DNA from 2 places in the Microcystis sp. BLCC-F210 genome. Region 1 is predicted to be linked to the other one. Evidence: predicted binding sites of a transcription regulator. Region 1 holds the regulator's gene; the other holds the start of a gene.
What was found. The regulator HrcA, encoded in region 1, represses chaperone genes, less so after heat shock. The targets are predictions, from matches to a motif close to TTAGCACTCNNANNNTNNGAGTGCTAA.

Region 1 (5,264 bases):
GTTCGCTAAAATTTCATAGCGATCGAGTTGTAATAATTCTGCTAAGATTTGTTTACGACCACTGGGAGGCTGTTTCATAAATTCGTCCGCTTGTCCCTGTCGTAAATAAGCAGAATTAATGAAAGTTTTATGGTCTATTTTTAGATAAGTATTAATCTGTGCTTGGGTATCTTTAATACTTTTACCCGATAAAGGACGAAAACTTTGATCATTAATCACCTGAAAATCTAAACCAGAAGCTTTCCCCCCCCGGTGACGACTACGGATAATTTTATAGATTTCTCCCCCATAACTAAACTCGAAATCTACCCGCGCATAATCGCTGCCCGCATGAATGACATCATCACCAATCGAGACGCGACTTTCTCCCCAAATTGCCCAAGTAATTGCTTCGAGTAAAGAGGATTTTCCCGCACCATTGGCACCACAAATACAGGCAGTATGTAATCCGCGAAAATCTAGCACTGCCTCGCGATAACTGAGAAAATTTTTTAGGGTTAATTGTAGGGGAATCATAAGCTGGGAGAAATTATGAATTATGAATTATGAATTATGAATTATGAAGTGGGGAGATGGGGAGAAAGGAGAGGGAGAGAATTCAGTACAAGGCATAATTAGCGGAAATTCTGTCACTCAGCCTCAGTAAAATATTGGTATCAAATAGATAGTTAGCCATTAGTCATAGATAGTTTCACGCCCTAAGGCTTCATTGGGTAATCCGGGGGTATCCTTGGGTTGACTTTCCAGAAATTTTAGCCAATCTTCTGCTTTTTCGTGGGAGGTCATCTCTTCAATTTTTGGCGAAGTTTTCTGAGTTAGAAATTGGCTGAAGTTTAAGACTTCTTGTTGTTTTTCTAAAGGAAGTTTTCGCAAGTTTTCGATAACGGCTTGTTCAATATTCATCGAAATTCAGCTTGTCGATTAATCGGCGTACTAAAAAGCATCAATGTCTTCAATACCCGCCCTTTCCCCATTATATCACCCCCCCGCTCTGGCACTGACCAAATCCCCCCACTTGGCTGCGATATTATTCCTACGCAAGTACCTAACCGCTCAGGGTCCCTCGATTTGCTACTCTAAAGGAAAGATAACCGATTCTTAAGACCAAATCTATGAGCATTCCCGAAATTAGCGTCCATGAACTCGCTCTCCGTTTAGCCGATCATGATCCTAATTTACAACTTATTGATGTGCGCGAACCGGAGGAAGTTGCCATGGCATTTGTGGCCAATTTTACCATTTTACCCTTGAGTCAATACCAAGAATGGTCGCCCACTATTGCCAGCCAATTCAACCCCCAAGCGGAAACCCTCGTTATCTGTCACCATGGCATGAGATCCCTGCAAATGTGCCAATGGCTACAAAGTCAGGGTTTTACTAATGTTAAAAATATTAACGGCGGCATCGATGCTTATTCCCTCCTCGTCGATCCTAATATTCCCCGTTACTAATTTTTATAGCCCCCATCGGGAAAAGAGAGGGGCAAACTATCCCCTTTCTCCCCACGGAGGACTGATAGGGAGCATCTCACCTTTGTAACCCCTAAATCAGGTTTTTATGTCAAGCTATTTTGAAAGCCTTGCTAGAAACAGTTTTATGGATAAGTATAATTACTCACTTGCATAAATGAGATGATCCCGACTGATAACTGACTACTGATAACTGATAACTGATTACTGATTACTGATTACTGATTACTGATAACTGATTAAGCGTTATACTGTCTAGAAAAATGTTATAAATCTTTATCTTAAGATTATTCCCCTATGTCCGCTAGAACTAATCTCAGCGATCGCTATCAACATATCTTAAAGGCGACAATTCAACATTATATCGCCACGGCCGAACCGGTTGGCTCGAAAACTCTGCTGGAGGAGTACAAATTTACTGTTAGTTCCGCCACGATTCGCAATGCTCTCGGTAAACTGGAAAAAGAAGGTTTACTCTATCAACCCCACACTTCCTCCGGACGTATTCCCTCCGATTGGGGTTATCGTCTCTACGTCGATGAGTTAATGACTCCCGATGACCGTATCGGCGAAAAAATCGGCTATTATCTGCATCAAAACGCTAAATCTCCCGCTTGGAGTCTCGAAAGTCTGCTGCAACGGGCCACCCAGTTTTTAGCCGGTTTAAGCGGTTATATCGCTATCGTTACCCTTCCCCACACCCTCACTAATACCCTGCGTCATCTGCAATTAATCCCCGTCTCTGACCGGCAGATCATGTTAATTATTGTTACAGATAGTTTACAAACACGCTCGGTTATGATAGAGATTCCTGAGTCTATGGCAACGGACAAGGAGGATGGATTAGCAGAAGAATTACAAATCCTCTCTAATTTTCTCGGGGAAAAATTAAAGGGTTATTGCTTGGCAGATTTAATTAACCTCGATTGGCAGCAAATCGAGCGAGAATTTACCCGTTATACCCATTTTCTCCAACAATTAAGCCAAGAAATCAGCGCTAGTCTCCAATCCACTGCCATCCCAGAGATTATCGTCCATGGTGTCGCTGAAGTCATTCGACAGCCAGAATTCGCCCAATGGCAACAAGTACAAATGTTACTGCATCTATTGGAAGCAGAACAGGATCGCCTTTTACCCCTGATTTTACAAAGACCAGAACCAGAAAAATCAGCTAAAAAAGTCAAAATCACCATTGGTTCTGAAAATCCTCTGGAATCCATGCGTCCTTGTACTCTTATCTCCGCTTTTTATAAACAGGGAGATACTCCCGTCGGTAGTGTTGGTATTATCGGACCGACGCGAATGTTATACGAAAATACTATTCCCCTAGTGGAATCCACCGCTAACTATCTCAGCGAGGCTATAAGTAAGTAGATATCCCCCGCAAAGGTTCGGGAATAGGACAATCGACAGTAAACTCTAAAATTGTCTCACCATCCCCCAAATAGCCAGAATTGGCAAAACAGAGCAACATCCGCACCAGCGCCACCCACACCTCTGCATCGAACTCCCAATCCTGTCCCCGACGCGCTCCACAGGCGATCGATTTTAGCGCCCAAAAATAACTATTTCTCACCACTGAACCGCCTTTTTTATAAACCGGCACATCCTCATGGTGAATATAAAGAATATCATCTTTAGCGATCGCTCTCATCGGTGGCTAGGAAAGTTATAGGAATTTTCAGTTTACCGTCTAGAGAATAACACCCTATAGGAAATTTTGGGCGCATCCCCTGCACCCCTGCCATTTTTAATAACTTCTGTTTATCATCACAAATAGGAAATGCCGTCTTTCTAGTGGAGGCACAAAAAGCTATAATTCTACCTTAAACCCTCGTTTTTTATCCCTAGAGCGATCGAGTTTTCCTGATTATTATTCAGCTATGACCACCGATACTATCACCACTCCCTCACCCAAAAAACTCTGGTTAGCAGCCCTGAAACCACCAATGTATAGTGTGGCGATTATACCGATTATTTTGGGAACAGCGATCGCTTATCAGGAAACAGGTCGATTTTCTCCCCCGATTTTTGTCACTTTTATCCTCTCAGCTATTTTAATTCTCGCTTGGTTAAATCTCAGTAATGATGTTTTTGATGCCGATACCGGGATCGATGTTAATAAAGCTCATTCGATCGTTAATTTAACTGGCAATAAATCTTTAATTTTCTGGCTGAGTAATCTTTTTCTATTAGTGGGTATTGCTGGTATATTTGCTATTAGTTATTGGCGAGGCGATTGGACTATCCTAGAATTAATCGCCCTCTGCTGTTTTTTGGGCTATACCTATCAAGGGCCTCCCTTCCGTCTTGGTTATCAAGGATTAGGTGAAATTATCTGTTTCTTTACTTTTGGACCCTTGGCGATTGCCGCTGCCTACTATTCCCAAGTTGGTGCTTTTTCTCTCTCTAGTCTAGCGGCTTCAATTATTATCGGAATTACCACTTCTATCATCCTTTTTTGTTCCCATTTCCATCAAGTTGCCGATGATCTCAAAGCGGGTAAAAAATCACCTATTGCCCGTTTAGGTACTTTGAAAGGTTCTAGAGTTTTAACCGCAGTGACGGTTCTCGTTTACGTTTTAACGGTAGTTTTTGTCCTGCTGCAAGTTTATCCCCCTCTCACTCTTTTAATCTTTCTTAGTCTCCCTTTCGCTTGGCAATTAGTCCACCACGTTAACCAAAATCACGACCAACCTCAGCTAGTCAGTAACTGCAAGTTTATAGCGGTTAATCTTCACTTTTTTAGTGGCATTCTCTTCTCCCTTGGCTATTTCCTTGCTTCCCGTTCATAGACCGGATTTTTTTTCTTAAAGCCCTTGACAAAACCCCATCACTTGACATACACTTATATTCATAATGGGAATCCGTGCCTGCCTGCGAACCCCTCATTTTTAGCCTAGATAGACCGAAAAAAAATCAACTGACTTGAATCAGTTATCAGATTTGAGTTTTAAGTGTGCAGTATGTATTAAGTGGGAAGTATTAAATACGGCGGATTCAGGCTTAGTTTGGTACATCTTCCAGTTTCCTACTGTCTTTTTGCTGTTTACTGTTTACTGAAAACACTTCCTCATTCATAATTCATAATTCATAATTCATAATTCATCGCCACAAATAAAGGTTAGCATGAGTGAACAACCCCTCGGATCGGTTATTCAAGGTTCCCTGAGTGAAGGTTTAGAAATCCGTCTTTATCCGGATATTTCGGTAGAAGATATGCGAGTCGGTAAGTTTTTGGTGGTGCAAGGCACTCGCTCGCGTTTTTTCTGTCTCCTCACCGATGTCTCCCTGGGTAACTCCAGTCCCCGGATTATCGCGAATCCTCCCCATCCCGATGATAGTTTTATGCGCGATGTTTTAGCGGGTAGCGGTACTTATGGTACTATTGAACTATCTCCTATGCTCATGTTTACCCCGACTGGAGGTAATTCCCCGGCAGTTTCCGACACTTCTTTAGGCTCTTTTCAACCCCAAACCAGCGCCGATTTAGAATTACTGCCAGTTAAAACTATTCCCGCGCATTTTAGCCAAGTTTATGAAGCTTGTGAGCAGGATTTTCGCATGGTTTTCGGTTGGGAAGATGATCCCACCAGAAAGAATTTTGCTATTGGTCAACCCCTTGACATGGACGTGCCAATATGTATTAATCTCGATCGCTTTGTGGAACGTAGTAACGGTGTTTTTGGCAAATCCGGGACGGGAAAATCCTTTTTAACTAGATTACTAATTTCGGGCATTATTCGCAAACAAGCAGGGGTTAACCTCATGTTTGATATGCACTCGGAATACGGT
Region 2 (5,264 bases), 2.1 Mb from region 1:
ATCTCCATTGCCACTCCGAATTTGTATAGGAAAAATGTTAGATTGAAGAATTAGCATAATAAAGAAAGCGAAACTTCCCCCTAAAATGGGTTTGGTTAAACCAATTAACAATGGCAAGAGGTCATCGTCATATTTTTGATTTTTGGGATTATCAAAATCTTGCAAACGAGTTAGAAGACTAACTCCTCCCCCTAAAGTGCCTGTTATCCACATCAAACGTATAATTGCCTGAGTATTTTGGTTACCTTTTCCCTGAGTATTTTGGTTACCTTTTCCCTGAGTATTTTGGTTACCTTCTCCTGGAGTATTTTGGTTACCTTCTCCCTGAGCATTTTGGTTACCTTCTCCTGGAGTATTTTGGTTACCTTTTCCCTGAGTATTTTGGTTACCTTCTCCTGGAGTATTTTGGTTACCTTCTCCTGGAGCATTTTGGTTACCTTCTCCTGGAGTATTTTGGTTACCTTCTTCCTGAGTATTTTGGTTACCTTCTCCCTGAGTATTTTGGCTACTAGATTTTATGATTGGAGGTAAGAAGAGTAACTCTTTCACCGGAGAGAAGTTCATAATAAACCAATTTACAGGGAAAGCGAACACTAATCCAATTAAAACTTTCGTAGGTATTTTGAAAGAATGGAAAAGATTATCTGTGAAGTTTGCTAAACGACGTAAACGACGACTAGAACCTTTTTGGATTTCTCTTAATCCCGTTGTTGCAGCGTAGCGTAATTTTTGTGCCAAAACAATATTAGGTTGACCTGTTAAAGATTTAATCGCAATTTCCCCGGCATCTACTACCGACTTTACTTGCATGATATCACAAGGTTTTGAAATGTTCATGAGTTCTACCTGCGCTATCCCCAGTATTTTAATTAATTTGGCTAATTCTCCCTGTACTTCCCGGTCTAATTCTGGAGGGAATCCCGCTACTTGTTCTTTGGTTTTTCCCAGTAAAATATCAATTCTTTTATTTAGTTTGATCACCTCATCTCTAGCTTTAATTTCATTGATTAAATCGTCTAAAGTTTGAAATAAAACACTTTCTTCTTGCATTTGTAGTTGTGCAAAATTATCTTTAAATTCCTTGACTAACTTTTCAAAGGGTTCATCTACTTCAGGAATTGAACTATATTTGTCTAAGTTATTCTTCAGTTCAGCAATCAAAGACTCATTTTTCTTTTGTAATTCCACAGTGGTGGAAGTGGCTTCTTTTTGGTGAGCTAATTTAACTTTCAGAATAAATTCATTAATTTTTTGTTCGATAGCAGGATTCAGATTAATCATGATTGTCTTCTCCTAAAAAAAGGCGAAAATTGGCTCAAATTCGATTATTTTCTCGATACTACAATAGTTATCATTGATTTTCTGCAATTATTCATAAATCTTGATAAATTTTTATTTTTTTAACTCAATTCAGTCTGCCGTGGAGACATAACACCCTTATCTCCTCAATAACCGCACACCGGGATTAGCACTCAAGCCCTAAGAGTGCTAAATTAACTATAAGGAGTCCTATTACAACAGCGATACCATGTCCAAAATCATTGCCTTCAAAGATGAATCCCGTCGCGCCCTAGAAAGAGGTGTCAACGCCTTGGCCGATGCGGTAAAAATCACCCTCGGTCCGAAAGGACGCAATGTCTTGTTAGAAAAGAAATACGGCGCCCCCCAGATCGTTAATGACGGTATCACCGTCGCCAAAGAAATCGAATTGTCCGATCCCCTCGAAAACACCGGGGCGAGATTAATTCAGGAAGTAGCGGCAAAAACCAAGGATTTAGCGGGCGATGGCACCACTACCGCCACCATCATCGCCCAGGCTTTAATTAAAGAAGGTCTGAAAAACGTTACCGCCGGGGCCAATCCCGTCGCCTTAAGACGCGGACTAGACAAAACCATCGCCTATCTGGTGGAAGAAATCGCCGCCGTCGCTAAACCGATCGCTGGAGATGCGATCGCTCAAGTGGCCACCGTTTCTTCCGGCAACGATGAAGAAGTGGGACAAATGATCGCCACCGCCATGGAAAAAGTCACCACCGATGGCGTAATCACCGTGGAAGAATCGAAATCTTTAACCACCGAATTAGAAGTAGTGGAAGGGATGCAGATCGATCGCGGTTATATCTCCCCCTATTTCATCACCGATCAGGAAAGACAGATCGTCGAGTACGACAACCCCCTGATCCTGATTACCGATAAAAAAATCAGTGCGATCGCTGAATTAGTCCCCGTCCTCGAAGCCGTTGCCCGTCAAGGTCGTCCCCTATTAATTATCGCCGAAGATGTGGACGGCGAAGCCTTAGCCACTCTAGTAGTCAACAAGGCCCGGGGTGTCTTAAATGTCGTCGCCATCAAAGCCCCCAGTTTTGGGGAACGTCGCAAGGCGGTTTTACAAGATATCGCCATCCTCACCGGCGGTCGTCTGATTTCCGAAGAAGTGGGCTTAAGTCTTGACACGGTTAGCCTTGATCTGCTAGGGCAAGCGGCAAAAATCACCCTAGAAAAAGACAATACAATTATTGTCGCCTCCGGAGACAGCCGCAATAAAGCCGATGTGCAGAAACGTCTCGCCCAACTGAAAAAACAGTTAGAAGAAACCGATTCCGAATTCGATAAGGAAAAATTACAGGAACGCATCGCTAAATTAGCCGGCGGTGTGGCCGTGATTAAAGTCGGGGCAGCCACAGAAACCGAACTCAAGGATCGTAAACTCCGCATCGAAGATGCCCTCAATGCCACCAAAGCCGCCGTGGAAGAAGGTATCGTCCCGGGCGGTGGTACAACCTTGATTCACTTGGCCTCGAAAGTCGCTGGCTATAAGGCTTCTCTCACTAACGATGAGGAAAAAGTCGCCGCCGATATCGTCGCTAAAGCCCTAGAAGCACCCCTGCGTCAGTTAGCTAATAACGCCGGTGTGGAAGGGGATGTGATCGTGGAAGGTGTGCGCGAAACTGCTTTTAGCGTCGGTTACAATGTCCTCACCGGCAAGTACGAAGACTTAATCGCCGCCGGAATTATCGATCCCGCTAAAGTAGTACGGTCAGCCGTTCAAAATGCCGCATCTATTGCCGGTATGGTCTTAACTACGGAAGCCCTCGTGGTCGAAAAACCCGTTAAAGAAGCCGCAGCCCCCGATATGGGCGGCATGGGCGGCATGGGCGGCATGGGCGGCATGGGCGGCATGGGCGGCATGGGCGGCATGGGTATGATGTAATTCCTGATGCCGTCTGGCCCTTCAAAATAATCTCATTCAATTGAGCCAATCTGTCCCTTTTCTCTTTATCGTCGGCATTAGGGACAGGTTTTTTTTCCTCACAAATGCTCAACTTCCTCTGTCTGGTAATAGTTACTAATTCTGTACGCAAATATTGCATCTAGAATTAGCTTTGTACGCTTTGACCCGTACGGGGTTAACTACGAACCTCTCTATCGGATTCCCGCTAAAGGCGGCCTCTCCGACTACCTTTCTTCCAATATTTAAGGAACCATTAATATCTGCTCCATAGAAATAACCCGACGAGCTTCTGAATAGTCCTCTTTTAATTCTCTTGCCTAAATAGCTTTTTTGCTTTTGAATAGACTCTAAGTCCAAGAAACTACATTTAGAGGTATAGCTTTCATTAGTTGTTTTGACCTCTATTCCTACCAAATTTGCTTTATAGGTAAGTTGTTCGATAAACCTTGAATGAGGAATATTTACAAATGACTGGTTATTTCTATCCCCAATATTAAGGTTTTGTTTCCAGCCTTGATTATGACCAATAACTAAAAGGTTAATTTGATGAGCTAGTAATTTATCAATAATATATTTACGGTTCTTCCGAACTTACAATGTAGAAAATTCCCCAAGCTCCCTCTCTGTCCAGCAATGCTCTAAAGTTGATAAATATCAATCTAACAAAAACTCAAAGCTTTACTATACAAGCTTTACAAGCATAAGTTGTTAATAGTTTTACATGACAGGTTCGGTAGAGCCATATTTACTAGCGGTGTGGAGGTAATAATCCACCTGGCAATTACGCTTTAAAGTTAAACCTTGTATTCTTTTACTGGTCTTCTGGAGACTGGGTAATTCCGATTTGAGTTTAGCTAGTGTCTTGTTGTACTTTTGATTGCAGGATTTTAAGGCTTTTCCACATACTAACGTTGGCTGAAATTCGGGAATATTAGAGGTAACAGCAGCTAGGTTATTTAAGCCTAAATCGATAAAAGCATATCTTTCTCCCTCTTGACTTGATGAGGATGGTTGTTCATAGACAATCTCTAAACAATAAGCACCCAATTTAGGAATAATCCTAACCTCTAAGACTTCCTTTAAATTAGTTTTAAATTCTAAATTAGTCCCTGATAGCTTGATTAAACCTTGCTTCAACGCTTTTTTAGAAATGGCTTGATAGTTATAAGTTAAAACGTTTCTACCTTTTTCCTTGTCTTTGTATCTTGGCAACTTAGGCTCTCCTGTAAATTTATCTGGCGATTTTTTGTATTGTTCTTTCGCTTTTTGGTAGGATTTAAAGGTTTTTTCTACTTGCTTTAATGCTAACTGACTTACTTTGGCGGGTAAGACTTGATAATCTGGACTCATTTTTAAGGCATGATGTAACTCAGTCATTGTTAAAAATGGTTGATGTGAAAAGAAAACTTGACGGTTTAAATAAACAGCACAATTATAGAGATTCTTCGATAAAAATCCTAATTTATCAATTACTGAATAATTTTTGTGATTAAATTTAATTAGATGTTTTTGAACTAATTTCATCATTCTCCTCAAGGCATTTAATTAAACATTCTATCTTTCTATTTCGTCGTCTTAATGAGTATAATCGAGCGCAAAATGAGGTAATTATACTCACGAAGTCTTGCATTAAATCGTCTTTTCTTTCTTCTGCTAGATTAACGACCTCTATATCTCTATTTGTTTGAGTTAAAAGAACTTTCAGATAATTAAACCCTACTCTGCTTAAACGATCTTTGTGTTCTACGACAATCAAATTATAATCAGTTTGTTCTAGAAGTTTTAATAATAGCTTTCGATGCTCATTGACTCCACTTCCTACTTCTTTAACTACTCGAACAATTTGATAGCCTTTCGCCATACAATAAGCTTCCAATCTTTTTGCCTGAGTCTCTAAGTCAGATTTATTTTCTGAACTAGAAACTCGCGCATAAATAGCTACTTTATTTTCACCGCAAGAACGGTCATCTTCAAAAATAATAATTGTTCCTGTAGGAAGACGTTCTCCTTGTAACTGCCCTCGATTCCACAT

Region 2: the regulator HrcA is predicted to act here: its motif matches at 1,466-1,492, upstream of groL (chaperonin GroEL).

The regions. Positions count from the first base shown of each region.
Region 1 covers NZ_CP169647.1:709,620-714,883, reverse strand. Annotated here, with positions in the region: gene sbcC (exonuclease subunit SbcC) at 1-516, opposite strand, end outside; gene ACE3JL_RS03535 (hypothetical protein) at 676-903, opposite strand; gene ACE3JL_RS03530 (rhodanese-like domain-containing protein) at 1,113-1,451, shown strand; gene hrcA (heat-inducible transcriptional repressor HrcA) at 1,767-2,843, shown strand; gene ACE3JL_RS03520 (hypothetical protein) at 2,830-3,123, opposite strand; gene menA (2-carboxy-1,4-naphthoquinone phytyltransferase) at 3,353-4,264, shown strand; gene ACE3JL_RS03510 (ATP-binding protein) at 4,599-5,264, shown strand, end outside.
Region 2 covers NZ_CP169647.1:3,593,091-3,598,354, reverse strand. Annotated here, with positions in the region: gene ACE3JL_RS17345 (hypothetical protein) at 1-1,281, opposite strand, end outside; gene groL (chaperonin GroEL) at 1,529-3,211, shown strand; partial or broken gene ACE3JL_RS17335 (IS200/IS605 family accessory protein TnpB-related protein) at 3,347-3,808, opposite strand; gene ACE3JL_RS17330 (RNA-guided endonuclease InsQ/TnpB family protein) at 3,950-4,759, opposite strand; gene ACE3JL_RS17325 (IS607 family transposase) at 4,728-5,264, opposite strand, start outside.